3 regions of the Leclercia sp. LSNIH3 genome follow, and region 1 is predicted to be linked to each of the others. Evidence: predicted binding sites of a transcription regulator. Region 1 holds the regulator's gene; each other region holds the start of a gene.

Region 1 (9,737 bases):
CGGCTAACTGCGGATCGCGCTCGCGGGGCTCAGTCTGTTTGTTGAAGGGTTTATTTCCTGCCATAGTGAAGGGAGCCGAGATAGAAATGGGGTCGATATTTTACCATGATTCATCACATTTGCCCCACCCAAATGTCACTGGAGGATAAATGGCAACGCGTATTGAATTTCATAAGCACGGCGGCCCGGACGTTCTCAAAGCGGTAGAGTTTACCCCCACCGCGCCTGGCGATAACGAAGTCCAGGTCGAAAACAAAGCCATTGGTATTAACTATATCGATACCTATATCCGCGGAGGCCTTTATCCGCCCCCGGCTCTGCCAAGCGGACTGGGCACCGAAGCGGCGGGCGTAGTGGTCAAAGTGGGCAGCGCCGTTAAGCATATAAAAGAGGGCGACCGCGTGGTGTATGCGCAATCTGCCCTCGGCGCCTACAGCTCGATCCACAATGTCCCGGCAGATAAAGCCGCCATTCTGCCTGACGCCATCTCCTTTGAGCAGGCCGCCGCCTCCTTCCTGAAAGGGTTAACGGTGTTTTATCTGTTGCGTAAAACCTACGAGATCAAACCCGATGAACAGTTCCTGTTCCACGCGGCCGCAGGCGGCGTTGGGCTGATTGCCTGTCAGTGGGCAAAAGCGCTGGGCGCCAAACTGATCGGCACCGTCGGCAACGCGCAAAAGGCACAGCGCGCGCTTCAGGCGGGTGCCTGGCAGGTGATCAACTACCGCGAAGAGAGCATTGTGGAGCGGGTGAAAGAGATCACCGGCGGTAAAAAGGTGCGCGTGGTGTATGACTCGGTGGGCAAAGACACCTGGGAAGCCTCGCTGGATTGTCTGCAACGTCGCGGCCTGATGGTCAGCTTCGGTAACGCCTCCGGCCCGGTGACCGGGGTGAATCTCGGCATTCTCAACCAGAAAGGGTCGTTGTTCGCCACTCGTCCTTCGTTGCAAGGCTACATCACTAATCATGACGAACTGGTTGAGGCCAGCAATGAGCTGTTCTCATTGATTGCCAGCGGCGTCATTAAAGTGGATGTGGCGGAGGCGCAGAAATATCCGCTGGCTGATGCGCAACGGGCGCATGAAGTGCTGGAGAGCCGGGCGACGCAGGGGTCGAGTCTGCTGATCCCCTGAATAATTCATGTTGCAGGACGAAACGCTTAACCGCTTTGAACAGCGCTTGCGCTGGCCCCGAAGGGGTGAGGCCAAAGGCCGGGTAACGCGACAATTGAATGAACCCCGGGAGCTTACTCAGGTAAGTGACTGGGGTGAATGAAAGCAGTCAACGCATTTGCGGCAGGAATGATAACGGGTCAGAAAGAAATTGGGCTTCCCGGAGGAAGCCCTTTCTTTTTTTAGTTCGGCTGTATGTAGGGTACAGCACGATGAATTCTTTAACGGCGGCAATAGTGACAGATTCGATAACTAAATCCTATTCTGTTCTAAGCAATGCTGCCGTAAAAGTTGCAAGGATGTGACGAACCGCTCAATACCTTAGTAACGAAAGCGGTTATTGCGCTGATAGCGTGGGATTTTTGGCGATTTAATCGCCCGTATCGCCCACACCACCGCCACGGCCAACAGCAACCACGGCAGCAGTTTTAGCATCAGGGCAAACAGCCCGCCGATAAACATCACCGCGGTGGCAACCACCAATGCGGCAATGATCCCTAGCAGCGAGACGCCGGTTACCAACAGCATGACAAAAAATCCAATCACAAAAAGTAGTTCCAGCATGGCTCTCTCCAGTAATGCATAACAACGATACGCTGCTATGACCATTACAAGATCCGTGCCAAAAATAAGTGATTGATAGTAAATAAAAACGCCCGGCAATGCGGTGCCGGGCGTGGTGAATTTGACCAGGTTTTAGTGAAAATTATCGCTTGTCTGCCACCAGACGCAGCGCTTGCTCCAGCACCTCGATATCGGCTCCCGCTTTATGGGCGTTTTCACTCAGGTAACGACGCCACTGGCGCGCCCCCGGGATCCCCTGGAACAGACCCAGCATGTGGCGGGTCACGTGGCCCAGATAGGTGCCGTTGCTCAGCTCACGCTCAATGTAGGGGTACATTGCCCGCACCACCGCGACCGGATCGCGATCGGCGCAATCCACACCAAAGATTTCGCGATCGACCGCCGCCAGCACGCCCGGGTTCTGGTACGCCTCGCGGCCCACCATTACGCCATCCATATGCGCTAAATGCGCTTTGGCCTCGTCCAGAGACTTGATACCGCCATTGATCGACATGATCAGCTGCGGGAAATCACGCTTCAGCTGATAGACACGCGGGTAATCCAGAGGCGGGATCTCACGGTTCTCTTTCGGGCTAAGGCCAGAAAGCCAGGCTTTGCGGGCATGGATGATAAACATGTCGCACTCGCCCTTGCCGGCTACCGTGCCGATAAAGTCGCAGAGAAATTCGTAGCTGTCCTGATCGTCGATGCCGATACGGGTTTTGACCGTCACCGGAATGGAGACCACATCGCGCATCGCTTTCACGCAGTCGGCCACCAGCTGCGCATTGCCCATCAGGCAGGCACCAAACATGCCGTTCTGCACACGATCGGAGGGGCAGCCAACGTTGAGGTTGATCTCGTCATAACCGCGCTCTTCTGCCAGCTTCGCGCAGTGCGCCAGCGCGGCCGGATCGCTGCCGCCGAGCTGCAAGGCTACCGGATGCTCTTCTTCGCTGAAGGCGAGGTAGTCGCCCTTGCCATGAATAATCGCCCCGGTGGTCACCATCTCGGTATAGAGCAGAGTATGGCGCGACAGCAAACGCAGGAAGTAGCGGCAGTGTCTGTCTGTCCAGTCGAGCATCGGCGCGATGGAAAAACGGTGAGCAGGATAGATGGACGAGTTTTCTGACGACATGGCGAAATTTTAAGCATCTGGTGAAAAGGGGGCGCTACTATAGCACAGATTTGCCGGAGGCAGAGCGCCTCCGGTTCCTGTCAGAACCTCACGCTAAATTGCGCTCCGGCCCCCCAGGTTTCATCCTCGCCGACGATGCCGGTCAGATCGATATGCACGGTGTTAAAGGGGGCGAAGCCCAGCCCGCCGGTAAAGACGTTACTGTCGTTGCCCTTCACGTCACCGCGAAAGCCGCCGCGCACCGCCAGCCAGCCCAGCAGAGAGACCTCTGCCCCCGCCCCGACATACTGCGAATTTTCTTCGCTTTTGAAGCCCCGGGTTTGAGTCAGATCGCCGTCGACGCTGAGGGTTAACAGGCCGGTATGCCAGGCCACCCCCGCCGTGACCAGAGGGCGGATCTGCCAGGTATCCTGATAACTCACCTCTTGCCCGGTACGCCCGTTGAGAACGCGGATATCGTTGGTATCAATGTCGCGGGACAACAGGTTCTGCCCGCTCAGACCGACCGTCCAGTTTTCACCGAGGTCCACTGCAACGCCGACATCAACGTTAAAACTGGTATCGTCATTGCGGTAACGGCTGCTGTTAAAGTCGCTGCTGTCATAGGTATAGATGGAGGTGGTGTAGTTGTAGAGCCAGGTTTGTTGCAGCTTTGGCGTCACGCCGACCGAAATCGGCAGGCCGTTGAAATCAAACTGGCGGGCAATCGCCACGCCGTAATCAGAGACGATCGCCGCCCTGCCCTTGGCGATGGAGTTAAGGTTGCGGGTAATCACGTCACTGCCGTTTCGCGCCGCACCCAACGCCATCTGGTTGGTCATCCCCATGCTGCCCTGCAATCTCCGAAGAAAATCGATATCCTGCTGATCGATCTCCGAGCTGACGCGCGCGTGGGCATTGGCCTTAGCGACAAACGCCAGCGACAGCCCCGAGCCGGGAATACTGACGGCGATCCCTGCCCCGGCGTTGCCGTGCGCGGTTTTTCCCTCAAGAAACTCCAGCTGGTCGGCCAGACTGCCTGCGGCACCCTGAAGCTCACTGAGCGTTCCCTGCGGATCGGCCATGATCCTCGCTACGGTCAGATCGTCGATCATCTCCTGATCGGCGCGGATCTCATCGCTGATTTCGTCGATCTTATCCTGCAGATTGTCTTTATCGCTGATTTGCGCCCCCACCGAGGGAAATATAATGGCGACGTCATCTTCCGCCTGGGATTTTGCCAGCAGGGCCGGGTTGATCAATACCCCACTGCTATAATGCGCCGACGCAACGCCAGTCCCACCCATTGCATCGCCGCGTGCTTCCGTCCATGTATTTGCAGCTCCGGCCTGATTAGACAAAAGAAAAGCGGTGGCAATTCCCGCCACAGAAAATTTGAATTTTATTTTCACAGGACACCTGACTTATTGTGGGTGAATAAACCCCGGCAGCTAAATGCCGCGCAGGGGCATACGTCCTTTGTGAAAAAAGTATTAGGCGACGAATTTATCTAAACTTTCGTATTAGATAACTCGTTGATTTTCTTATCTTTTTAAATATGTATAGAACAAGAAATTATTTTTGCCCTGGTTTTCCATCATGAGGTCCAAAAAATTGCGGCGGATGATCGATCCAGCGATCTTCGCGCGTGGCGGCATATACCGGATTCAGCGGATAATAAATTCGGTTATGTTTTTTATTTGCTTCACCCACGACTAATAACCGCACATCTTCACTGGTATTATTAATAAAGGTGTGACAGACCCCCGTCCCGGCAGGAAAACCCACGCTATCCCCCGGCTCCAGCTTCCATAAATAGCCGTTGATCCAGGCTTCGGGATAACCCTCGAGCACAAAGATAAATTCCTCTTCATCGCTTTCGGCATGAGGATAAGAAGTGCGACGTCCGGGCGGCAGACGTTCGTGGTGGATACCGAGGCGGCCAAGCCCCAGCGCACGGGCCAGCGGCGCGCCAATGGAGAAACGCTCTGGGCTGTCAGGATAGGTCGAGTTGTCAGCACCTTCTACTTCACGCCAGTGTCGAATGCAGTCCGGTCTTTTCATCTTTTCATCCCCTGTGGTTTTTCGTCAGGGTAGCACACCCGGTGGATCTCGGCGTTTGGGCCAGAACATGGTAAAGTGGCGGTTTGTTATTCCACGTTATTCGAGGTGCAAAATGGAAACGACCACAATGCAGGCACTGTTAGCGCAAGCCGAAAAGCTGTGCGCGCAACGCAATGTGCGCCTGACTCCGCAGCGCCTTGAAGTGTTGCGTCTGCTGAGTCTGCAAAACGGGGCCATCAGCGCCTACGATCTGCTCGACCTGCTGCGTGAAAGCGAGCCTCAGGCCAAGCCGCCTACCGTATATCGGGCGCTCGATTTTTTACTGGAGCAGGGCTTTGTGCATAAGGTGGAATCGACCAACAGCTATGTGCTGTGCCATCTGTTCGATCAGCCGACCCACACCTCTGCGATGTTTATCTGTGACCGCTGTGGCAGCGTGAAGGAAGAGGGCGCGGAAGGGGTGGAAGATATCATGCATACCCTGGCAGCGAAGATGGGCTTTGCCCTGCGTCACAACGTGATTGAGGCGCACGGCCTGTGCCGTAACTGCGTCGAAGTGGAAGCCTGCCGCCATCAGGAAGATTGCCAGCACGATCACTCTATCCAGCTGAAGAAAAAGCCGCGCTGAGGGCAAAAAAAGGGGCGACCTGTAAGGTCGCCCTGGGCGTACATCCGTGTACCTGCGGGTATAGGTTAATTACCAGCGATAGTTGTTACGGGTTTCCCAGTCACCAACTTCTTTCTCCGCCTGGTCTTTCTCATAACCATAGCGTTCCTGAATTTTACCCACCAGCTGGTCACGTTTACCTTCGATGACGGTCATGTCATCATCGGTCAGGTCGCCCCACTGTTCTTTCACTTTACCTTTGAATTGTTTCCAGTTACCGCCGACTTGGTCTTTATTCATCATCCATTCCTCTTCGTTCGGTCGTTAAGGTTAAGTTCGTCCTGAAATACGTTTCGTGCTGGACGTGATAATAATTATAGATAAGCCTGCGGCGTTAGGTTTGTTATTCGGAATCTTTTACCATTTGGCAAGGCGAGGCCGCTATGAAAACCAGCTGCCGTTGCGCCAGTGCCTGTGCCAGATCCAGCCCAGAGACAGCCCGCGCAGGGCCAGGAACACGCTCAGGGCCAGCCACAAACCATGGTTGCCCAGCCACGGCAGGGTGAAGAGCGTCAGGCCAAACCCGGCGGCGGCCACCGCCATGCTGTTGCGCATCTCCGCCCCGCGAGTGGCACCGATAAACATGCCATCCAGCAGATAGCACCAGACGCCCACCACCGGCAGGATCACCTGCCAGATAAGATAGTGGCTCGCCAGCTCGCGCAGCTCGGGCAGTGAAGTCAGCAGGGCAATGATTTGATCGCCTGCCAGGGCATAGATGAGGGCAAAGGTAAGCGCGACCAGGCCAGACTGACGGCAGGCCGCCCGCCACACTTCCCGCAGCTGGCCGCTTTCCCGTGCGCCATAGGCCTGCCCGGAGTGCGCCTCGACCGCATAGGCGAAGCCATCCAGCGCGTAAGCGGTAAAGGTCAGCAAGGTCATCAGCACGGCGTTGACGGCAATAATCTCCGGCCCTAGCCGTGCTCCCATCACCGTCAGCGCCCCGAAGCAGAGTTGCAGCAGCAGCGAGCGCAACATGATGTCGCGATTGAGGGCCAGTAGCTTACGGATGTTGCCGCGCCAGCTCGTTTTCAGCAGCGCCAGCGAAATACCGCGCAGCGCCAATACCCGCCAGACCATCCATAAGCCGATCAGCAGGGTAGCGTATTCCGCGATAGCAGTCGCCAGGGCAGCGCCCTGCACGTTCATCTTCAGCCCCATCACCAGCCACACATCCAGCACGATATTGAGCAGGTTGCCCACCACCAGCAGGATCACCGGTGCCCGGGCATACTGCACGCCCAACAGCCAGCCGAGCAGCACCAGGTTAGCCAGCGATGCCGGGGCGCTGAGCCAACGGATCTCAAGGAAGCGCCGCGCCTGATGCAGGACGGCCTCGCTACCACCGACAATATGCAGCGCCAGATCGATAAGCGGCGTGCGCAGCAGCACAATCATTAACCCTGCGCCCAGCGCCAGGATCAGCGGCTGCACCAGTGCACGGGCCAGACGCAGCGGATCTTTCGCGCCATAGGCCTGAGCGGTAAGCCCGGTAGTGCTCATGCGCAAAAAGAGCAGCAGCATAAACAGGAAGCTGGTTGCCGTCGCGCCGATGGCGACACCACCCAGATAGACGGGCGAATCGAGATGACCAATCACCGCTGTGTCCACCAGCCCAAGCAGAGGAACGCTGATGTTGGAGACGATCATGGGAAGTGCAAGACGCCACAACGCCTTGTCTGAAGAAGTCAGGAGAGACATGGAAATGTTCGCCAGAGGCAAGAAAACCAGACTGCGACACTGCCGCAGTCTGTCAGAAAAGCATTATAACCATTCACCGTTGCGGATGACGCCAACCGCCAGGCCTTCGATGGAAAAGTTATTTTCACGCAGGTCGACAACAATCGGGGAAAACTCGCTGTTTTCCGGCAGCAGTTGCACAGTGTTACCCTGCTTTTTCAGGCGTTTAACGGTCACTTCATCATCGATACGTGCGACCACAACCTGCCCGTTACGCACGTCCTGAGTTTTATGGACTGCCAGCAGATCACCGTCCAGAATACCGATATCTTTCATCGACATGCCGCTAACACGGAGCAGAAAGTCTGCGCTCGGTTTAAACATGCCAGGATCGACCTGATAGTGGCCTTCAATATGCTGTTGCGCAAGCAGCGGTTCACCGGCGGCGACACGACCGACGAGGGGAAGACCCTCTTCCGCTTCAACCAGCAGACGAATGCCGCGAGACGCACCGGAGACAATTTCAAGTACACCCTTGCGCGCCAGTGCCTTAAGGTGCTCTTCAGCGGCATTTGGAGAACGGAAGCCCAGACGCTGCGCGATTTCTGCACGCGTCGGCGGCATACCCGTCTGGCCGATATGATCCCTAATGAGATCAAACACCTCTTGCTGCCTGGTCGTTAACGCTTTCATTCCGCCCCCTGGGTGTATATACAGTTATGCTGTGAGTATATACAGCTAAAGGTGATTTTGGAACCACAAACCGCATAAAAAACCAGAGACTTTTGCGGTTTCTGAAGGCTTATCGTAAATGTCCCCAAAGCAGCGTGACCCAGGTAAACAACGCAACGATAATCGCCATCAGCACTGCGGCAGAACCCATATCTTTCGCCCGGCCCGACAGCTCGTGAAAATCAGTGCCGATACGGTCTACTACCGCCTCGATCGCACTGTTCAGAATTTCGACTATCATCACCAACATCACCGAGCCAATCAGTAATACGCGGGTGATGGGATCCACATCCAGCCAGCAGGCAATAATAATCGCCGCGATGACAGCAACACCCTCCTGGCGAAATGCGGCTTCATTGATCCAGGCAGCACGGATGCCTTTCCATGAATAGCCGGCAGCTTTAATGATTCGGGTTAACCCAGTGGTATTATTGGCCATTAAAAGAAACCTTTCTTCGAAAATAGCGTCAGAAACGGTGGTTTAAGCGCCCTGCGCAGCCACCGGAAGTATGACGGGTAACAACAGAAATTTTGCGCGCTTTCTGTTATCCTTGCGCCGCAATTGCATTTTTAACCAGAGGCTTTACATCGTTTATGTCTGGCTGGCCACGAATTTACTACAAATTACTTAATTTACCATTAAGCGTCCTGGTAAAAAGCAAGTCTATTCCGGCGGTTCCTACGCTGGAGTTAGGACTCGATAACTCGCGTCCTATTATGTACGTTTTGCCTTATAACTCGAAGGCCGACTTGCTGACGCTGCGCGCCCAATGTCTGGCGCACGATCTCCCCGATCCGCTGGAGCCGCTGGAGATCGACGGCACCCAACTGCCGCGCTACATCTTTATCCACGGTGGCCCTCGCGTGTTCACCTGGTACACACCGAAAGAAGAGTCGATCAAGCTGTTCCATGATTACCTCGATCTGCACCGCAGCAACCCGCTGCTGGATGTGCAGATGGTGCCCGTGTCGGTCATGTTTGGCCGTCGTCCGGGGCGCGATAAAGGCGAAGAGAATCCGCCGTTGCGTATGCTCAACGGGGTGCAGAAATTTTTCGCCGTCAACTGGCTTGGCCGCGACAGCTTTGTCCGTTTTTCACCGTCAGTTTCACTGCGCCGCATGGCCGATGAACACGGTACGGATAAGACCATCGCCCAGAAGCTGGCACGTGTGGCGCGCATGCACTTTGCCCGTCAGCGTCTTGCCGCGGTAGGCCCACGCCTGCCTGCTCGCCAGGATCTGTTTAACAAGCTGCTGGCCTCAAAAGCCATTGCCCGTGCCGTCGAAGACGAAGCGCGCAGCAAAAAAATCTCCCACGAGAAGGCGCAGCAAAACGCCATCGCCCTGATGGAAGAGATTGCGGCCAACTTCTCCTACGAGATGATCCGCCTTAGCGACCGTATCCTGAGCTTTACCTGGAACCGTCTCTATCAGGGGATTAACGTGCACAACGCCGAGCGTGTGCGGCAGCTTGCCCACGACGGCCATGAGATTGTCTATGTACCCTGCCACCGCAGCCACATGGACTACCTGCTGCTCTCGTATGTGCTCTATCACCAGGGGCTGGTGCCGCCGCATATCGCTGCGGGTATCAACCTCAACTTCTGGCCAGCAGGCCCGATCTTCCGCCGTCTGGGTGCGTTCTTTATTCGCCGTACCTTTAAAGGTAACAAGCTCTACTCTACCGTGTTCCGCGAGTATCTGGGCGAGCTGTTCAGCCGTGGCTATTCGGTGGAATACT
Region 2 (9,737 bases), 1.2 Mb from region 1:
CGCGCTGGCATTCGGTTAAGGCTTCCAGCGTTTCCAGCAGCGTGACGACCGGCGCGCTATCGCTCCAGCTATATCCAAGCTTGCCGAAGCAGTTGGTCGGGCGCTGAGGCCAGTGGACCTGATAAAGGTCGAGATAATCGGTCTGTAAACGCGTCAGGCTGGCATCCAGCGCGGCGCGGATGTTTTTCCGATCGAGCATCTGATTCGGGCGAATGCCGCTGTCATTATTGCGCGACGGGCCGCTGACTTTGGAGGCGACAATCAGCTTTTCGCGGTTGCCGCGTTTTGCCAGCCAGTTGCCGACATAAGTTTCGGTTAAGCCCTGGGTTTCCGGGCGGGGTGGCACCGGGTACATCTCTGCGACATCAATCAGGTTAATGCCCTGGCTGACGGCGTAATCGAGTTGGGCATGGGCATCGGCTTCGCTATTTTGTTCACCAAATGTCATCGTGCCCAACCCCAGTTGGCTTATCTCAAGAGCGCTATGGGGGATACGGTGATAATGCATAGCCGGCTTCCTTATTTGACATGTTAAGCGCATCAGGAAGGAACTTCCCGACAAAGAACATACCCTACAAAATTCGAGTTGCAGGAAGGCGGCAGGAGAGCGCATCCCCAGGAGCATAGATAACTATGTGACTGGAGTGAGCAAGCGCAGCCAACGCGTCTGTAACCTGAAGTATGACGGGTATACAAACATGGCAGAGGGGAAGCGAAAGGGGAAGAGAAAAATCAAAAGGCCAGCAAGCTGCTGACCTTTACGACTATCTTTCAATAATCTGTGAAACGTCGTCGCGGTTAATCTGCATATTATTACCCTGCTGATCCCGGTAGCTGACCAGACCGGTATCATCGTCGACTTCGGGTTTGCCGTCGGTCAGGATCATGCGGCCATCTTTCGTCGCCATGACGTAATCGCTGCTACAACCTGAAACGGCAAACGCTAAACCAACAGCCGAGATTATTACTGCCCATTTCTTCATTTTTATTACCTCCACCTGGCTCGTATCACATCTTAGTGTAGTAATAACTCGGGCTTAGGTTTTAACAAAGCGGTGAAATCTGAAAAAACGGGCAATTATGTGATAAAAGACATAATTCTGGCTAAAAAGTCACGTGTTCAGCAGAAAGTGACGGGCTAACAGAGCACCCGTGAAGTTCTTTTTCAAATAAAAGCCACGGGGCAGCGTCAGGATCGGTTCGCCGCGCGCGCCGATGGCCTCGGTGAGGGCTTTACTGTTTGCCGCTTTGGGTCGCAGCTGGAGCACTTCGCCGTGACGGGCGGTGATACGCTCAACCTGACCCAGCACGATCATGTCCATTAACTCCTCCCAGTCCAGCCGCAGCTGACGATCTTCATCTTCATCCGGGCTCCAGATCAAAGGCGCGCCGACGCGCCGTGCCGCCAACGGGATCGCACGATCCCCCTCTACCGGGATCCACAGCACCCGCTTCAGCTTATGCCGCACGTGGCTGCTCTCCCAGGTGATCCCGGTATTGCTGGTTAAGGGTGCCACGCAGACAAAGGTCGTCTCCAGCGGGCGACCGAGGCTGTCGATTGGGATAGTCTTCAGCTCCACCCCCAGGGCGGCAAAATCCTGTTCTGGTTTGCTGCCCGCGCTGGCCCCCAGCCACAGCTCCAGCAGAACGCCCGTCCACCCTTTATCACGCTTCAGATCGGGCGGAACAGGCAGACCGGCCAGGGCGGCAAGCTCTCCCAGCGAGTATCCCGCCAGGCGCTGCGCTTGTTGCAATAAGGCCGCTTCCGTTGCGGGGGGAGAGGTCAGGGGAGCGAGGGGAAGCATGGTGATTGCCTTTTGGTTAAAAAATGAACAGCAGTTTTCCACTGCACAGACAGAGTTTAACTTTTTCTTTTTGCCTGTTCCAGGTGGATGATTTATCACAATTTTTATCAACTGCTAACCCGTTTAGGTACGGGATATATCCCAGTTGTTCAAATCTGGTCACTGACAATAAACAGGATCTTACACCCTGTTATCCACAGAAAAATGGGATAACTGGGCATAACCCCCACTACTGTTTCCATTTACAGCCTTGACGTGGGATGAAAATCGAAAAATCAGACAAAATGTGCCTAACTTATTGGCACAATCTGTGGATAAAACCGACGTTGTTCGATCTTTCATCAGTACGACGATCTTTAAAGTGACCTGCATCACACTAAGGCCTGTAATTCAGGTAATCCACAGTTTAACTCTATGAAATATAGTCCTTTGTAAAAATCAGTCTTATCTGCAATATTCAGAGTGATCTGGGTTGTCCATCGGTAATTCCACACTTCTTCACAACTCTATCCACAGAAAAAGTGAATAAAATTGCCCTTCTGACCGGTCATCTGTTTATAACTCTGATGATAATTGTGAGTTATTCAAATGTTATTCGGCTCCAGGCCAGAAAGAGAGTGGTTTACCGCCTCACTGGAGTGTGAAACAATCATTTATATATAAGGTTTAGTTTGGGGTAGTCCGGTGATTGATGACGATGGCTACCGCCCGAATGTAGGTATCGTAATTTGTAATCGCCAGGGTCAGGTTATGTGGGCCCGGCGATATGGTCAGCACTCCTGGCAATTTCCCCAAGGTGGGATTAATCCAGGAGAGTCAGCAGAGCAAGCGATGTATCGGGAGCTGTTCGAAGAAGTTGGCTTAAGCCGCAAGGATGTCCGCATTCTGGCTTCGACCCGCAACTGGTTGCGTTACAAGTTACCGAAGCGTTTGGTGCGTTGGGACACAAAGCCGGTATGTATCGGCCAGAAACAGAAATGGTTTCTTCTGCAATTGGTGAGCAGCGATGCGGATATCAATATGCAAACCAGCAGCACGCCCGAATTTGATGGCTGGCGCTGGGTCAGCTACTGGTATCCCGTTCGTCAGGTCGTGTCCTTTAAGCGCGACGTTTACCGTAGGGTGATGAAAGAGTTCGCAAGTGCCGTGATGATGCTTCAGGAGGCCCCTCCTAAGCCGCAGAGCGCACCTGCCTGGCGACGTAAAAGAGGTTAAGCTACGCACATTATGCTCACCCGCCTGCGCGAAATAGTCGAGAAGGTGGCCAGTGCCCCACGGCTCAACGAGGCGCTGGATATTCTGGTCACGGATATCTGCCTTGCGATGGAAACCGAGGTGTGTTCGGTCTATCTGGCCGATCACGACCGCAGGTGTTACTACCTTATGGCCACGCGCGGATTAAAAAAACCGCGTGGTCGTACCGTTGCGCTGGCATTTGATGAAGGCGTTGTAGGTCTGGTCGGGCGTCTGGCGGAACCCATCAACCTTGCCGATGCGCAGAAACACCCCAGCTTTAAATATATCCCCTCCGTCAAAGAGGAGCGCTTCCGCGCCTTCCTCGGCGTGCCGATTATCCAGCGCCGTCAGCTACTTGGCGTGCTGGTGGTACAGCAGCGTGAGCTGCGCCAGTATGATGAAAGCGAAGAGTCGTTCCTCGTTACGCTGGCCACGCAAATGGCCGCCATTCTTTCCCAATCTCAGCTGACGGCACTGTTTGGTCAGTACCGGCAGACGCGCATTCGCGCTTTACCGGCCTCACCGGGTGTTGCGATTGCAGAAGGCTGGATGGACGCCACGCTGCCGTTAATGGAGCAGGTTTACGAAGCCTCGACGCTGGACACCGCTCTTGAGCGCGAACGTCTCACCGGCGCGCTGGAAGAGGCCGCGAACGAGTTTCGCCGTTACAGCAAGCGTTTTGCCGCCGGGGCGCAGAAAGAGACGGCGGCGATCTTCGATCTTTACTCTCACCTGTTGTCCGATGCCCGCCTGCGCCGGGAGCTGTTTAACGAGGTCGACAACGGCGCGGTCGCCGAGTGGGCGGTTAAAAAGATCATCGAAAAATTCGCCGAACAGTTCGCCTCCTTAACTGACGGCTATCTGAAAGAGCGTGCCGGGGATCTGCGCACCTTAGGTCAGCGTCTGCTGTTCCATCTGGATGACACCATTCAGGGCGCTAATACCTGGCCGCCGCGATTTGTGCTGGTGGCGGATGAGCTCTCGGCAACCACCCTCGCAGAGCTGCCGCAGGACCGACTGGCCGGGATCGTGGTGCGCGATGGCGCCGCTAACTCTCACGCCGCCATTATGGTGCGTGCGCTGGGGATCCCGACCGTAATGGGGGCCGATATTCAGCCATCGGCGCTGCATCGTCGCACGCTGGTGGTCGATGGCTATCGCGGCGAGCTGCTGGTCGATCCTGAACCGGTGTTGTTGCAAGAATATCAAAAGCTTATCAGCGAAGAGAACGAGCTGAGCCGTCTTGCCGAAGATGACGTTAATCAGCCTGCCGCGCTGAAAAGCGGCGAGCGGATCAAAGTCATGCTCAATGCCGGGTTAAGCCCCGAGCATGAAGAGAAGCTCGGCAGCCGTATTGATGGCATCGGCCTCTACCGCACAGAAATTCCGTTTATGCTGCAAAGCGGCTTCCCCTCCGAAGAGGAGCAGGTGGCGCAGTATCAGGGCATGTTGCAGATGTTCAACGACAAACCGGTGACGCTACGCACCCTGGATGTCGGTGCGGATAAGCAACTGCCGTACATGCCGATCAGCGAAGAGAACCCCTGCCTGGGCTGGCGCGGGATCCGCATTACCCTCGATCAGCCGGAGATCTTCCTGATCCAGGTGCGTGCCATGCTGCGCGCCAATGCCGCGACCGGTAACCTCAGCATTTTGTTGCCGATGGTGACCAGCATCGACGAGATCGACGAAGCCCGGCGTCTTATTGAACGTGCCGGGCGCGAAGTCGAAGAGATGATCGGCTACGAAATTCCGAAACCGCGGATCGGGGTGATGCTCGAAGTCCCCTCGATGGTCTTTATGCTGCCGCAGCTGGCGAGCCGCGTCGATTTCATCTCGGTGGGCACTAACGACCTGACCCAGTACATGCTGGCGGTGGATCGTAACAACACCCGGGTGGCGAGTATTTACGATAGCCTGCATCCGGCGATGCTCCGTGCGCTGGCGATGATCGCCCGCGAGGCACAAGAGCAGGGCATCGATCTGCGTTTGTGCGGCGAGATGGCCGGTGACTCGATGTGTGTCGCGATCCTGATCGGCCTCGGTTTCCGTCACTTATCCATGAACGGACGCTCTGTCGCCCGTGTGAAATATCTGCTGCGGCATATCGATTTTGAAGAGGCGCAGCTGCTGGCAAAACGCAGCCTTGAAGCACAGCTGGCGACGGAAGTACGTCATCAGGTGGCGGCCTTTATGGAGCGTCGCGGTATGGGTGGCCTGATCCGCGGCGGACGTTAAACGCCGGGTATCCCTCCTCCCCGGGGGAGGGACACAAACTAGGCGAAGTCTCTATACACATCTTTTACATCTCGGGCGCAACCTCCTCGCTCGCTTGTGCTATGATTCGCACCTTTGGAGCGCAGGGTACGCCTTTGCGCGCATCTCTACCGCTGTCCACTTTCAGCGGAATAACAACATCTTGTGGTGACAGATGAACAGTGGCTATCTGCATTTTCCGGAGTTTGATCCGGTCATTTTCTCAATTGGACCCGTCGCGCTTCACTGGTACGGCCTGATGTATCTGGTCGGTTTCGTCTTTGCCATGTGGCTGGCTGGCCGTCGCGCCAAACGCCCTGGCAGTGGCTGGACCAAAGACGAAGTGGAAAACCTGCTGTATGCCGGTTTCCTCGGCGTTTTCCTCGGTGGACGTATCGGCTATGTGCTGTTCTATAACTTCCCGGTCTTCCTGGCCGATCCGCTCTACCTGTTCCGCGTCTGGGATGGCGGCATGTCCTTCCACGGTGGCCTGATTGGTGTCATCCTGGTGATGGTCATCTTCGCTAAACGCACTAAACGCAGCTTCTTCCAGGTGGCTGATTTTATTGCGCCATTAATCCCGTTTGGTCTGGGTGCGGGTCGTCTCGGTAACTTCATCAACGGTGAACTGTGGGGCCGCGTTGATCCGAGCGTGTCGTTTACCATGCTCTTCCCGCAGTCGCGTGCCGAAGATATGGCGCTGCTGCCATCGCACCCGGAGTGGCAGTCCATTTTCGATACCTACGGCGTTCTGCCGCGCCATATGTCCCAACTGTATGAAATGGCGCTGGAAGGTGTGGTGCTGTTTATCATTCTGAACCTGTTTATTCGCAAGCCGCGTCCGACCGGCTCCGTATCGGGCCTGTTCCTGATCGGTTATGGCGCGTTCCGCATCATCGTTGAGTTCTTCCGTCAGCCGGATGCGCAGTTTACCGGGACGTGGGTTCAGTACATCAGCATGGGGCAGATCCTCTCCATTCCGATGATTATCGCGGGCATTGCAATGATGGTCTGGGCGTTCCGTCGTCCACAGCAACAGGTCTCCTGAGGAATCATGAAACAGTATCTTGAACTGATGCAAAAAGTGCTCGATGAGGGCACGCCAAAGAACGATCGCACCGGCACCGGGACGGTCTCCATTTTTGGCCACCAGATGCGCTTCAATCTGCAGGAAGGCTTTCCGCTGGTCACGACCAAGCGCTGCCATTTACGCTCCATCATTCATGAACTGCTCTGGTTCCTGCAGGGCGATACCAACATTGCCTATCTGCGTGAGAACAATGTCTCCATCTGGGACGAATGGGCGGATGAAAACGGCGATCTTGGCCCGGTCTATGGCAAGCAATGGCGCGCCTGGCCAACGCCGGATGGCCGCCATATCGACCAGATCACCACCGTGATGAATCAGCTGAAAAACGATCCAGACTCGCGCCGTATCATCGTGTCTGCCTGGAACGTGGGCGAGCTGGATAAGATGGCGCTGGCCCCGTGCCACGCGTTTTTCCAGTTCTACGTAGCGGATGGCAAGCTCTCTTGCCAGCTCTACCAGCGCTCCTGCGATGTGTTCCTCGGACTGCCGTTCAACATCGCCAGCTATGCACTGCTGGTGCATATGATGGCGCAGCAGTGTGACCTGGAAGTGGGTGATTTTGTCTGGACCGGTGGAGATACCCACCTGTACAGCAACCATATGGAGCAGACCCACCTGCAGCTGACCCGTGAGCCGCGTGCGCTGCCGAAGCTGGTTATCAAACGTAAACCGGACTCCATTTTCGACTATCGCTTCGAAGATTTCGAAATTGAAGGTTACGACCCGCATCCGGGTATCAAAGCGCCTGTGGCAATCTGATGCCACAATCGTGACATAACCGGCGCTCTTCGCGCCGGTTTTTTTATGCCCGCGTGATGGTTTTGCGAGGCTGCATCCGTGAGGATTGCAACGCGCTGCAATTCCGCTAAAAGTGCTGAAACCGCCTCGTAATCTGCCTTTCTGCCGCTCGAACCGTTTTTTTCCTCCGGGCACACTGCTGCCATGAAAAAGGAAAAGGGCTTTACCCTCATGGAAATGCTGATCGCCATCTCGCTGATCCTGACGCTCAGTGCGGCAGGTCTCTATGGCTGGCGGCACTGGCAGCAGCAACAACAGCTGTGGCAGACGGCGCGCCAGGTGCGTGACTATCTGGTGGTGCTGCGAAATGATGCCTGGCGAAATAACCTGGACAATACCGTGACCCTGAAACAGGACGGCAAACGGTGGTGTCTGTTAAAAACTGGCATTCCGGTCTGTCAGGCAGACAATGCGTTTGTGATTACGCCACAGTGGCCTGGCATTCAGCTCACCGAGTTAACGCCTGGGCTGGGATTTTACGGTTTACGGGATACCGCCTGGGCTGGCCGCATACGCCTGCAAAGCCAGGCCGGGGAGTGGCTAATTCTCGTATCCTCGTGGGGGCGTATCCGTATGTGCAACGGAAAGGGAGAGTTCGCATGCCGCTAAAGCAGCAGGGATTTTCACTGACCGAAGTGCTGGTCGCGATGGCGATAAGCAGCGTACTGCTGATGAGTGCGGCGCGATTCTTGCCCGCGCTACAGCGGTCAGTAGTGCTGCTCACGAAGCAGCAGGAGCTGGAAGAGGAGCTATGGCTGCGTATAAACGGCATAGGTAAACACCTGCAACGGGCGGGATATTGCGCGGGCAAGTGCGAGGGACAGCCGTTGACGATTGGTCAGCGGGGTGAATGCGTCATTGTTCAGTGGGACGAAAACAGTAATGGCCGCTGGGAAACCTTGCCTTCAGCCGCCGCAGAGCAGACTGGTTTTCGCCTGAGCGACGGCGCACTGGAAACTTTGCGAGGTGCGACGCAGTGCGGCGGTAAGGGTTGGGAGAGAATAACCGACCCTGACAGGATCAGGGTTCAGCGTTTTCAGGTGCAGCGCATTTCACGTGTGGGCTTTGCGCCGGAGCTGAGCCTGACGCTGGCGGCTTCTCTCGACGGAGAGCATCAGCGCCAGTTCGAGGCGCACCACACCGTGACCGGGTTTAATCTGTGAACCGTCAGCAGGGGATGTCGTCGCTGGCGCTGGTGCTCCTGCTGTTGATTCTCGGCAGCCTGATGCTGGCCGGGCTTAACCAGCAGCTTGCTGCGCTGACGCGAATCGTCAGTACGGAACATCAGGCGATACAGCATCAGGCGATAGCCCAGTCAGCGCTGGAGTGGGGCAGAATGCTCTCCTGGCCAACTCAGACTGGGCCCACATGCCGACAGCATCCGCAGCAACCGTGGCGCGTCTGCTTACGCATCCTTGAAGGGCGCGCGTTACTTATTGCCAGCAGCGGCAGCGTGACGATGTGGCGGTTGGGCGAAGTAAAGAATGACGGAGTCTCTTTCTCGCCGCAGGGCTGGAGCGATTTTTGTCCCCTGAAGGAGACGGCGTTATGTCAGCAACCGTAGCGAAACAGAAAGGGTTCAGCATCGTCGAGGTCTTGCTGGCCATGATGCTGATGGTCATGGTCGTTACCGGGCTGGCAGGTTACCATCGTGTTTTAGCCAGCCGCTTTGTCGCCCTTGAGCAGTATCGCCAGCTCTGGCGTCATGTCTGGTCGCAGTCACACCTGGCCGCCGGGGAGATGCCTCCGGGCTGGCAGGTAAACAGGGTGCAGACAACACCGGCCGGATGTGTCAGCATCTCGGTCTCACTTATTTCTCCATTGGGTCGGCAGGGTCAAATGACGCGCCTGCACTGCCCGGTTAGCCAGTAGTTGGGAGCAGCAATGTTAAGGGTCTACCACTCAAACCGTCTTGATGTGCTGGAAGCACTGATGGAATTTATCGTCGAGCAGCAGCGGCTCGACGATCCCTTTGAACCGGAGATGATTCTTGTTCAAAGCACAGGTATGGCCCAGTGGCTGCAAATGTCCCTGTCACAAAAGTTTGGCATTGCCGCCAATATTGATTTCCCGCTGCCCGCCAGCTTTATCTGGGATATGTTTGTTCGCGTGCTGCCGGACATCCCAAAACAGAGCGCGTTCAACAAACAAAGCATGAGCTGGAAGTTAATGACGCTCCTGCCAGAGATGCTGACGCATGACGAATTCGCCATGCTGCGCCACTACCTGAACGACGATACCGACAAACGAAAACTGTTTCAGCTGGCGTCGCGTACTGCGGATCTCTATGACCAGTATCTGGTCTACCGCCCGGAATGGTTAACGCGCTGGGAAGCGGGCGAGCTGATTGACGGTCTTGACCAGGCGCAAGTCTGGCAGGCACCGCTGTGGAAAGCGCTGGTAGAACATACTGAAAAGCTGGGCCAGCCGCAGTGGCACCGTGCCAACCTTTATGAACGTTTTATCTCGATGCTGGATTCGGCCTCTGTGCCACCAGCCGGACTGCCGTCCCGGGTCTTTATCTGCGGGATCTCCGCCTTACCACCGGTTTA
Region 3 (9,737 bases), 1.4 Mb from region 1:
GATGTCGACCCTGAAAACCGATCTCAAGGCGTTGCTGGCTGGTAAGAAGTAGCGTTTACCTTTTCTTCAGGCAATAAAAAACCCCGCAACATGGCGGGGTTTTTTGTCAGACGATAACTTATGCCGCTGGCTGAGTTACAACGTCTTTGATGCCTTTAACTTCGATCTCTACGCGACGATCTGGAGCCAGGCAGTCGATCAGTGCAGCGCGAGCTTTCACGTTGTCACAGGTAGAACCGGTAACTGGGTTAGATTCGCCCATACCACGTGGGGAGATCTTGTTAGCCGGGATACCTTTAGAGATCAGGTAGTCAACAACGGACTGAGCACGTTTCTCGGACAGACCCTGGTTGTAAGCGTCAGAACCGATACGGTCGGTGTAACCCAGAACAACTACGGAACCATCTTTAGGATCCAGGTTGCTCAGCTGGGTGTACAGCTGATCCAGTGCCTGCTGACCTTCTGGTTTCAGGGTAGCTTTGTTGAAGTTGAACAGAACGTCAGACTTCAGAGTGAAGTGCTTGGTCTGTACTTCTGGAGCTGGTGCTGGCGCTGGAGCAACGATTGGCGCTGCTTCTTCCTGCTGGCCGAAACGGTAGGAAACACCTACGCTCAGCATGCCGTTGTCTGGACGAACACCAACGGTGTTGCCGTCGCCGATGTTGTTAACCCACTGGTATTCCAGACGGGTAGCAACGTCACGGGTCATTGCCCACTCAACGCCACCTGCGAATACTGGAGAAACGCCAGTGTCATGGTCGTCGCCAGCGATGCTGTTGCTGGAGTCTGCACGCCATACCATGCCGCCCAGACGGGTGTAGATGTCTACAGCGTCATTTACTGGGTAGCCCAGTTTAGCAGTCAGCTGAACGCCCTGTGCTTTGAATGCACCGTTAACGTTGTCACCTTTGTAAGGCATGCGGCCCAGCCAGTCGTAGCCCATTTCGAAACCAACGTACGGGTTAACCTGATAACCACCGAACGCGCCTGCGCCCAGCTGGCTTTCGTGAGTTGGGCCGTCGTTGTTCAGAGCATCGTTATACCAGCCAGTGTCATGGAACTGAGACCAGCCCAGTTTGCCACCTGCATACCAGGTATTATCTTTCGGAGCGGCCTGCGCTACGGTAGCGAAACCTGCCAGTGCCACTGCAATCGCGATAGCTGTCTTTTTCATTTTTTGCGCCTCGTTATCATCCAAAAATCGCCATGAGAATCTCAATGAGAGTCACGGTTAAATCCTTCACCGGGGGGCGGGGACAAAGAGTAAAGCTACCGATATCTTCGGTTTAGGCCGAGCACCCCTGGCGATGTAAAGTCTACAACGTACCTGAAAACTTACAAGTGTGAACTCCGTCAGGCATATGAAAAAAAAAGTTTTATATACACAATATTTAACATTTCTGGCGAAGTTTTGGGCGTGCTAAACTGGAGGAAGCCGCGGCAGACAAGACTTGTCGCGGCTTTTAGAAGGGGAACCAATGGCGTACAGCGCGTGCAAAAAAAATTCCAGGAAAACTCTTATTTTTACTTAGTGATACAAATTTGAGTGAATTTTTAGCCCAGAAAGGTGTCCGTTGCCGTGAGCGTTCATCCTGACGGGACGCATAATGAAGCCGAGTGCATTCCCTTCTTCGGCCGCTTCGGCCAGTCGATATTGTTCCGTTTCGGTTAGCTCTTCCGTAAACCAGCCAATCACTACGCTGTAATTCCCGGTACGCAGCGCTCTCACCATGGATTCTACAGTATGGCAGGGATCCATCTGGCTAACCTGCATCACTTTGGTAAGTGGTAAACCTGCGGATTGCACCCATTCCCGACTTAATTTCTGCTGCGGCGTGAGCCACAGCTGCCAGCGAGACTGCTGACCAAGCTGCTGTAACAGGGGCAGCAATAACAGCTGCGTCATCATGGGCTGGTCTTCACGGTAAAGCACTTCACTAATCAGCCCGGTGGTCATATAAGCAGCGGAACTCCGTGCACTTTTGCCGGCAGAAGAAGAGAAAGTTGTTGAACGGTTTGCATAGCCTGAAGAGTACATAATCTATCCAGCCCTGTAGTTACTGTATGGATATACAGTAACCCCTGTACGTCTAAAGATCAACTTCATTTTCGGAAAGCGCCTCGCAAATTTGGTTTGTTATTGAGGCGTATTGAAAAATCATCTTGCCGTTCAATCATAAGTTACCTATTTTTTGGCTAACGGATCCGTTAACAAATGACTGCACCATTACTCCATGATTTAAAAGGGAAATATCATGAAAAAGTTATCCTACGAGCGGATCTATCAATCCACGAAATATCTTTCACCCCTCGGAGAGGTCCAGCATCGCGCCCTGTTTGGCGGATACACATTGGCGGTGGATGACGCAGTCTTTGCGATGGTGTCAGATGGGGAGTTGTACCTGCGTGCCTGTGAAGAGAGCGCACCGTATTGCGCCAAAAATACCACCTCTTATCTGACGCTGATGAAGCGGGGGCGCGCGGTATTGCTGAATTATTACCGTGTCGATGAGGCGCTCTGGCAGGATCAGAATAAGCTTTTACAGCTCTCTTCACTTGCACTTGAAGCCGCGCGGCGGGAACGTCGCGAGCGGTACAAACGCGACAGGCTGAAAGATTTACCCAATCTCAATTTTCAGCTTGAGATTCTGCTGAATGAGGCGGGCATCACCAACGAAGCAGCATTACGCGCCCTCGGTGCTGAGCAGAGCTGGCTAAAGATCAGAGCGCTTAACAAGCACCTGAGTTACAAAGTGCTGTTTGCGCTAGAGGGGGCAATAGTGGGGCTGCATGAAGCAGCGCTCCCGGAGCTCAGGCGCCGGGAGCTGGTGGAGTGGTACAAAACGCTACCGGTAGAGAACAGTCCTCACTCCGGCAGTTGATTCACGTGCTGCTGTAAACGACAAATTTCTGGCAGCAACGCAATAAGCAGACCGATTTGCTGCAGCACTAACGGCGCTTTGGTCTCGGTACCCGGTTCAATATGCGAAATGCGTTGCGCCAGTTCGGACAGGGCCTGCTGAACACGAGGCTCATCCGCCGGGCGTTGATGAAGCGCATCATCGACATAGCAAACGGCGTCATCCAGCAACGCCAGGATGGCCGGGCTGGTCAGCCGCTCACGGTGTGCGCCCAGCGCCGAGATGTAGCTGGTAAAAGTATGGTTCAGGCACAACAGGCGGAATGCGACTTCACGTGTTTCCGCCGTCGCCCGCGGCTCCGTGGACATGTTCGAGACCACCGACGCCAGCTCCGCATCGCGGTTGTGCGCATCGCGCCGGGCGATGCGATACGCCAGTCGGTTATCCCGGCCCTGATGATACTGCTCAAGGATGGCATCCAGATACCGGCAGTTAGCGTTCATCGCCTGATCCAGCACGCGGGGTAGGTTACGGAAGCGCCAGTCTGGCCAGATAAAGCTCACCGCGGCCCAGGCAATGGCGCAGCCAATGAGGGTATCGATGATGCGCGGCAGCGCCACTTCAAAGCCTTCCCCGAGCAGGTTGAAACAGAGCAGAACCAGCAGGGTTATGAACATAGTCGCATGCGCGTACTGCACATTGCGAAACGCAAAAAACAGCACCCCGGTGATCACAATTAAGATCAGTTGGCCTTCCACCGACGGGACAAAGTAAAGAATCGGCAATCCGATGGCGACCCCCACCAGCGTACCGAGAATACGCAGCGCCAGCCGGTGGCGGGTGGCGTTGTAGTTGGGCTGGCAGACAAACAGGCTGGTCAGCAAAATCCAGTAGCCATGGTCAAGCCCGGTCACCTGTATAAAGGCATAGCCAATACAGAGCACCACCGACATCCTGACGGCGTGGCGAAACAGTGCCGATTCCGGTGAAAAGTTGCGGCTTAAGCGCAGCCACATATCGCTAAAACCGTTAAGACTGTCGTCGGCAAGCTGGTTTTCGACATCGTTACCGGGCATCGCCTGAGCCTGCCCGGATTCGATAGTGGCGAGCTGGGCATCAATGGCGCGCAGGTTGCTCAACAGAAAACCCAGCGCTTTCATTTGTTCGGCAGAGGTCCCGCTGGCCTGAACGCGATCGAGCGCTGCATCCAGGTGCGTGAAGGCCCGCTCAAAACGCGGATCGTGCTGATAGGGGGTGCGCAGCAGGATGGAGCGTGACAACTGCTGGCAGGCCTGCGCCTGCATAAAGAGCAGCCGCTGGAAGCGAAACATGACGTCGCTATAGCGAAACTTCTCGCGCAAGGTGGCGTACTGAATATGTGATGAACTGGCACGCTCATGGATATCCTGCGCCACAAAATAGTAGTGCAGGGTGCGGCGGGTGCCACGCTGGCCGCGATCGCCGCGCAAGCGGGTAAGCAGAGAGGCTTTGGTCTGGTTTAACGTGGTCACCAGCTGACCGTTCGCCAGCGCCAGATCGTACAGCGGTGCCTGGCCGTCATCTTCAATATCCGGGTCGAAGAGGCGGGATTTTAGCTCCAGGTAATGCGCCAGCTGCTCATAGCTACGGGTAAGATTGTCCTGCAACGGGCGAATAGGAAAGATGAGATGCCCGGCAAGAGTGAGCAGGTTATACCAGACCGCCCCCAGCAACAGCAGAACCGGTTGCTGATACCACTGGTCGTAAAGTGACACTCCCAGCATGGTATAGATAGCAATCAACAGAGCGCCAAAGGCGATGGTGGCGTAGCGCTGGCCCAGCCCGCCCAGCAGAATAAAGACGCTGGTGGAAAGCGTCAGTCCGATGGCGAAAAGCCATGGCCACGGGAAGAGCAGCTCCACCGACGCCGAGGCGATAAAAAAGCAGATCAGCGTGATGACCAGATTGCGCAGCCGACCGGCGAGACGGTCATCCAGATCGGCCAGCGCCCCGGCCACAACGCCCAGCGTCAGCGGAATGGTCAGCTTCACATCCCCCAGCCACCAGGGCAGGGCGGTGCTGCCACAGAGGGCAATAAAGATTCTGGCGTTATACAGCCAGGCGCTGTTGAGGGTGTAGCGGCGAAGCAGCGGGCTTAGCATAAGCGCACGGGATCCTTGTTACGGAAAACGACGGCGGGCGTTGGCCTCACGCGCAGCACGGGCAACCTCCACCGGGACGACCCGGCGTCCGACAGGCCACAGCGCAATGGCGGCAATTTTGAAATTGGCGATCCCGACAGGGATGCCGATAATCGTAATGCACTGCGCGATCCCCGCCACAATATGCATCAAACACAGCCACCAGCCGAAAAAGATCAGCCACAGAATATTGAGCAGCGTTCCTCCGGTATTCATGAGCGCGTTTTTGCTGCCAGGTTCCAGCTCATCCACATGGACCGCTTCATTACCGAACGGGACCAGCGAAAGTTTGGTGATCTCCCAGCAGGAACGCGTCAGCGGCAGGGTGAAGATCAGGACCACGCTGACCAGGGTTGCCAGCAGCCAGGAGAGCGTAGTGGCAAACCCACCCAGGACAAAATTCAAAATATTCAGAACGGTACGCATAAAACCTCAATTCTTTCCATAATGTTGAAGCCCTGCTGATTGTAACGTTTTTTTGCGCTGGAGCACCTGAAAACTGGCAGTTAAACTATCAGGCAATAATTCACGTCGTGGATCGGGCTGGACATGGAACTGAAAGCAACTTCGTTGGGCAAGCGCCTGGCACAACATGCGTACGACAAAGTCGTTCTGCTCAACGCCGGGGTAAAAGTCTCCGGCGAACGTCACGAATATCTCATTCCCTTTAACCAGCTGCTGGCCATTCACTGTAAGCGCGGCCTGGTCTGGGGCGAGCTGGAGTTTGTCCTGCCTGAAGAGAAAGTGGTGCGTCTGCATGGGACGGAGTGGGCGGAAACCCAGCGTTTTCATCACCATCTGAACACGCTCTGGCAGCAATGGAGTGCTGAAATGAGCGAGGTGGCGGCGCAGGTATTGCAAAACGCGCTGAATGACATTACCACCAGCAATGAGCAAAACAGCTGGCTGACGCGGGAGAAAACGCTGGGCCTGCAGCAAAAAATTAATCAGGCGTTGCAGGCGCTGCCGCTGTCGGTCTCGCGGCTGGACGAGTTTGATAACTGTCGGGAAGCCTGGCGCCAGTGTCGGGCCTGGCTGGAGGATATTGACCAGAGCCGGCTGGCGCACAACCAGGCGTGGACCACCGCCATGCTCAGCCAGTATGCCGATTTTTTTGCCGGTATAGAGTCATCTCCTCTTAACCCGGCCCAGGCCCGGGCCGTGGTTAACGGCGAGCAGTCGCTGCTCGTGCTGGCGGGAGCCGGCAGCGGGAAAACCTCGGTGCTGGTGGCGCGGGCGGGCTGGCTCCTGACCCGCAATGAAGCCGTCCCCGACCAAATTTTACTCCTGGCATTTGGCCGCAAAGCGGCCCAGGAGATGGATGAGCGAATCGAGGCCCGGCTGCACACCCGCGACATTACCGCCAGAACATTCCACTCCCTGGCCCTGCACATCATTCAGCAGGGGAGTAAAAAGGTGCCGGTCGTCAGCCAGCTTGAGAATGACACCGTGGCGCGGCAAAAGATCTTTATCGAGGCCTGGCAACAGCAGTGCAGCGAGAAAAAAGCGCAGGCCAAGGGCTGGCGTCAGTGGCTGGAAGAGGAGCTGGAGTGGAGCGTGCCGGAAGGGAGTTTCTGGCAAAACGAGAAGCTGGCGCGCCGACTGGCCCCGCGGCTCGATCGCTGGGTGAGCCTGATGCGGATGCACGGTGGCGCTCAGGCTGAGATGATTGCGGGCGCGCCCGAAGAGATCCGGGCCTTGTTCTCAAAACGGGTGAAGTTAATGGCCCCGCTGTTAAAAGCCTGGAAAACTGCCCTTAAGGAAGAAAATGCCGTCGATTTTTCCGGGTTGATCCATCAGGCCGTCATTATTCTTGAAAAAGGTCGCTTTATTAGCCCGTGGAAGCACATTCTGGTGGATGAGTTTCAGGATATCTCTCCTCAGCGCGCAGCCCTGCTGGCGGCGCTGCGGGCGCAGAATAAACAAACCAGCCTGTTTGCCGTCGGGGACGACTGGCAGGCGATCTACCGTTTTAGTGGTGCCCAGCTGTCATTGACCACGGCGTTCCATCACTATTTTGGCGAAGGCGATCGCTGCGATCTCGATACCACCTACCGTTTCAATAACCGGATCGGCGAGATCGCCAACCGGTTTATTCAGCAGAACCCGACCCAGCTGGCAAAACCGCTGAACAGCCTGTCGGCAGGCGACAAAAAAGCGGTCACCCTGCTTGCAGAGGATCAACTCGATGCCCTGCTGGATAAACTCAGCGGTTACGCCAGGCCGGAGGAGCGCATTCTGGTGCTGGCGCGATATCACCACCTTAAGCCCGCCAGCCTGGAGAAAGCCGCGACCCGCTGGCCGAAATTACAGCTGGATTTTATGACCATCCATGCCAGCAAGGGGCAGCAGGCAGATTATGTGATTGTGGTAGGGTTGCAGGAAGGGAGCGATGGTTTCCCGGCACCGGCGCGCGAATCGGTAATGGAGCAGGCTTTGCTGCCAGTGGTGGAAGATTTTCCCGATGCCGAAGAGCGACGATTATTGTACGTGGCGATGACCCGCGCCCGTCACCGCGTCTGGCTGTTATTCAATAAAGAGCAGCCGTCGCGCTTTGTGGAGATTTTAAAGGACATTGATGTGCCGGTGGCGCGTAAACCGTAGCGGTGTTTTACCCGGTGGCGCTGCGCTTACCGGGCCTACGGGACATGCGGTTTAGGAGTTTTGTAAGCCGGGTAAGGCGAAGCCGCTACCCGGCAGGGCGGGTATTTATTTCAGGCGTTCAGCCAGATAGCGCTGATAATCCGGGATCAATATCTCTACCTGGTCGTTGAACTGCGGAGAAGCAATAATAAAATCCGCCGTCGACAGGTTGGTGGCGACCGGAATGTTCCATACCGTGGCCAGGCGCAGTAGCGCTTTCACGTCCGGGTCGTGCGGGACTGCATTCAGGGGATCCCAGAAGAAGATCAGCACATCAATCTTTCCTTCCGAAATCTGCGCGCCCACCTGCTGATCGCCGCCCATCGGGCCGCTCAACATGGCATTGACCTGAAGCCCGGTTTCGCGGTGGATCAGATTACCGGTGGTGCCGGTGGCAGAAAGCTGGTGTTTTTCCAGCAAGGATTTGTGGCGCTGGACCCAGTTGAGCAGCATCTGTTTGCAGTGATCGTGCGCCACCAGCGCGATATGTTTGCGGTCCGGCAGTGTGCGAGTTGTGAGTTCCATAATCTCTATCCGTTAGTTAACTGGTTACAGATTACTGGAAGCACCTGACGCTGCAAGGGAAAGGGGTAAAAAATGCGGCTCAGGACGAGGGTTGTTGCTTCGCCCATTGCAGAAAACGGCTACGGGTCTCGGGATCGGCCTGGGCAAACCAGTATTTGAGCCGCTGCTCAGTCAGGTTCTGCGACTGCGGCGGCGGCATATCCAGCTCGGACACGCCAGATAGCAGCGTGCTGTCGTCGGCCATGGTGGTGGAGAATTGCGGTATTGAGGCGCTCTGTCCGGCTTTGTTATATCGCTCGGTATCGTATTCGTAATTCACGCCGGAAGGCGTATCGGTGATCGCCAGAATATCCAGCTTCACCGGAATCGGGGTCGCATCGCCATCCAGTAATTCAATATGCGGTGAATGATCAAAAAGTTGCGACTCTTTTTCTGTTTCCAGCCGGGGAAGACTAAAATTAACCTGACTGATGCGCTGGGTGTTGAAACTGGCGACCAGGGGAGGGGAGATATAGACCCGTTCTTCATGATTGCCGAGGCGAATGGTCTTCTCTACCCGAAACACAATCTGATGAGGGCCATTGTCCAGCTCGATGCTGTCCGCGCCGCGCAGCAGTGAACTGGAGACCTTTTTTCCGTCCAGTACCAGCAGATCGATGTCCGTAGAGAGCCGCAGCGTTGTAGCAAAAACGCAAACCGGCATGAGCAGCGCAAACAGACTCCAGGCAATGCCGGTTTTCATAAAAAACCCTCTTAAAAGACGCGCGTCATGAATAATGTATCAAATTTTTTCTTAAATCATATTTACTAACATATAGACATAATCTGGGCATTTGCCCTCATGCGGACGTATGGGATGGCAGGTTGCTTTCGCTGCATGAATATTGATGATGAATACGCCAGGAGGAAATCCATGAAACAGAATGATATTGCTGAGATCCTGTCCACCACCCGGACCATTGCGCTGGTAGGGGCAAGCGATAAACCCGACCGTCCCAGCTATCGGGTGATGAAATACCTGCTCGATCAGGGCTACCACGTGATCCCGGTATCACCAAAAGTGGCAGGTAAGACGCTGTTGGGCCAGCAGGGGTACGGCACCCTGGCAGAAGTACCGGAAAAAATCGATATGGTGGATGTGTTCCGTAATTCAGAGGCCGCGTGGGGCGTCGCGCAGGAAGCCGTTGCCGTCGGGGCAAAAACCCTCTGGTTACAGCTCGGGGTGATTAATGAACAGGCCGCGGAGCTGGCGCGTGACGCGGGGATGAATGTCGTCATGGATCGCTGCCCGGCGATTGAGATCCCACGTCTGGGAATGGCGAAGTAATAAAAAACCCGGTCAGCCACCGGCTACCGGGTTTTCGTTAGTTGCGCAGGCGCGGGGCCTGTAACTGTCTGCGGATCGTTTGCGCCAGTTCATCCATGGAAGGCTGTTCAGGGTGTTCATCCTGCTGTTCGCCACTCAGTTGGGCTTCGGCAAGATAGGTATGCACGGCCTGGCCTTCGTCGTCTTCCATCACCACGTGGT

Evidence for each region. The regulator LexA, encoded in region 1, represses DNA repair genes until DNA is damaged. The targets are predictions, from matches to a motif close to TNCTGTATGTACATACAGNA.
Region 2: a site for LexA is predicted at 2,036-2,055, ahead of mutH (DNA mismatch repair endonuclease MutH). Genes of this name have one in related genera too.
Region 3: a site for LexA is predicted at 2,059-2,078, ahead of sulA (SOS-induced cell division inhibitor SulA). Genes of this name have one in related genera too.

What each region holds. Positions count from the first base shown of each region.
Region 1 covers NZ_CP026387.1:2,132,927-2,142,663, forward strand. Annotated here, with positions in the region: gene dnaB (replicative DNA helicase) at 1-64, opposite strand, end outside; gene C3F35_RS10340 (quinone oxidoreductase) at 150-1,133, shown strand; gene pspG (envelope stress response protein PspG) at 1,494-1,736, opposite strand; gene dusA (tRNA dihydrouridine(20/20a) synthase DusA) at 1,879-2,874, opposite strand; gene C3F35_RS10355 (conjugal transfer protein TraF) at 2,955-4,265, opposite strand; gene C3F35_RS10360 (cupin domain-containing protein) at 4,429-4,917, opposite strand; gene zur (zinc uptake transcriptional repressor Zur) at 5,030-5,545, shown strand; gene C3F35_RS10370 (CsbD family protein) at 5,615-5,824, opposite strand; gene dinF (MATE family efflux transporter DinF) at 5,966-7,285, opposite strand; gene lexA (transcriptional repressor LexA) at 7,349-7,957, opposite strand; gene C3F35_RS10385 (diacylglycerol kinase) at 8,067-8,435, opposite strand; gene plsB (glycerol-3-phosphate 1-O-acyltransferase PlsB) at 8,591-9,737, shown strand, end outside.
Region 2 covers NZ_CP026387.1:3,319,649-3,329,385, forward strand. Annotated here, with positions in the region: gene C3F35_RS16185 (NADP(H)-dependent aldo-keto reductase) at 1-508, opposite strand, end outside; gene ygdR (lipoprotein YgdR) at 765-983, opposite strand; gene mutH (DNA mismatch repair endonuclease MutH) at 1,113-1,805, opposite strand; gene rppH (RNA pyrophosphohydrolase) at 2,490-3,020, shown strand; gene ptsP (phosphoenolpyruvate--protein phosphotransferase) at 3,033-5,279, shown strand; gene lgt (prolipoprotein diacylglyceryl transferase) at 5,473-6,345, shown strand; gene thyA (thymidylate synthase) at 6,352-7,146, shown strand; gene C3F35_RS16220 (prepilin peptidase-dependent protein) at 7,330-7,794, shown strand; gene C3F35_RS16225 (prepilin peptidase-dependent protein) at 7,785-8,348, shown strand; gene C3F35_RS16230 (DUF2509 family protein) at 8,345-8,749, shown strand; gene C3F35_RS16235 (prepilin-type N-terminal cleavage/methylation domain-containing protein) at 8,734-9,057, shown strand; gene recC (exodeoxyribonuclease V subunit gamma) at 9,070-9,737, shown strand, end outside.
Region 3 covers NZ_CP026387.1:735,506-745,242, reverse strand. Annotated here, with positions in the region: gene matP (macrodomain Ter protein MatP) at 1-52, shown strand, start outside; gene ompA (porin OmpA) at 119-1,174, opposite strand; gene sulA (SOS-induced cell division inhibitor SulA) at 1,529-2,038, opposite strand; gene C3F35_RS03700 (TfoX/Sxy family DNA transformation protein) at 2,256-2,882, shown strand; gene yccS (YccS family putative transporter) at 2,867-5,002, opposite strand; gene C3F35_RS03690 (YccF domain-containing protein) at 5,021-5,467, opposite strand; gene helD (DNA helicase IV) at 5,591-7,645, shown strand; gene mgsA (methylglyoxal synthase) at 7,751-8,209, opposite strand; gene csgI (curli synthesis inhibitor) at 8,289-8,951, opposite strand; gene C3F35_RS03670 (CoA-binding protein) at 9,123-9,536, shown strand; gene hspQ (heat shock protein HspQ) at 9,574-9,737, opposite strand, start outside.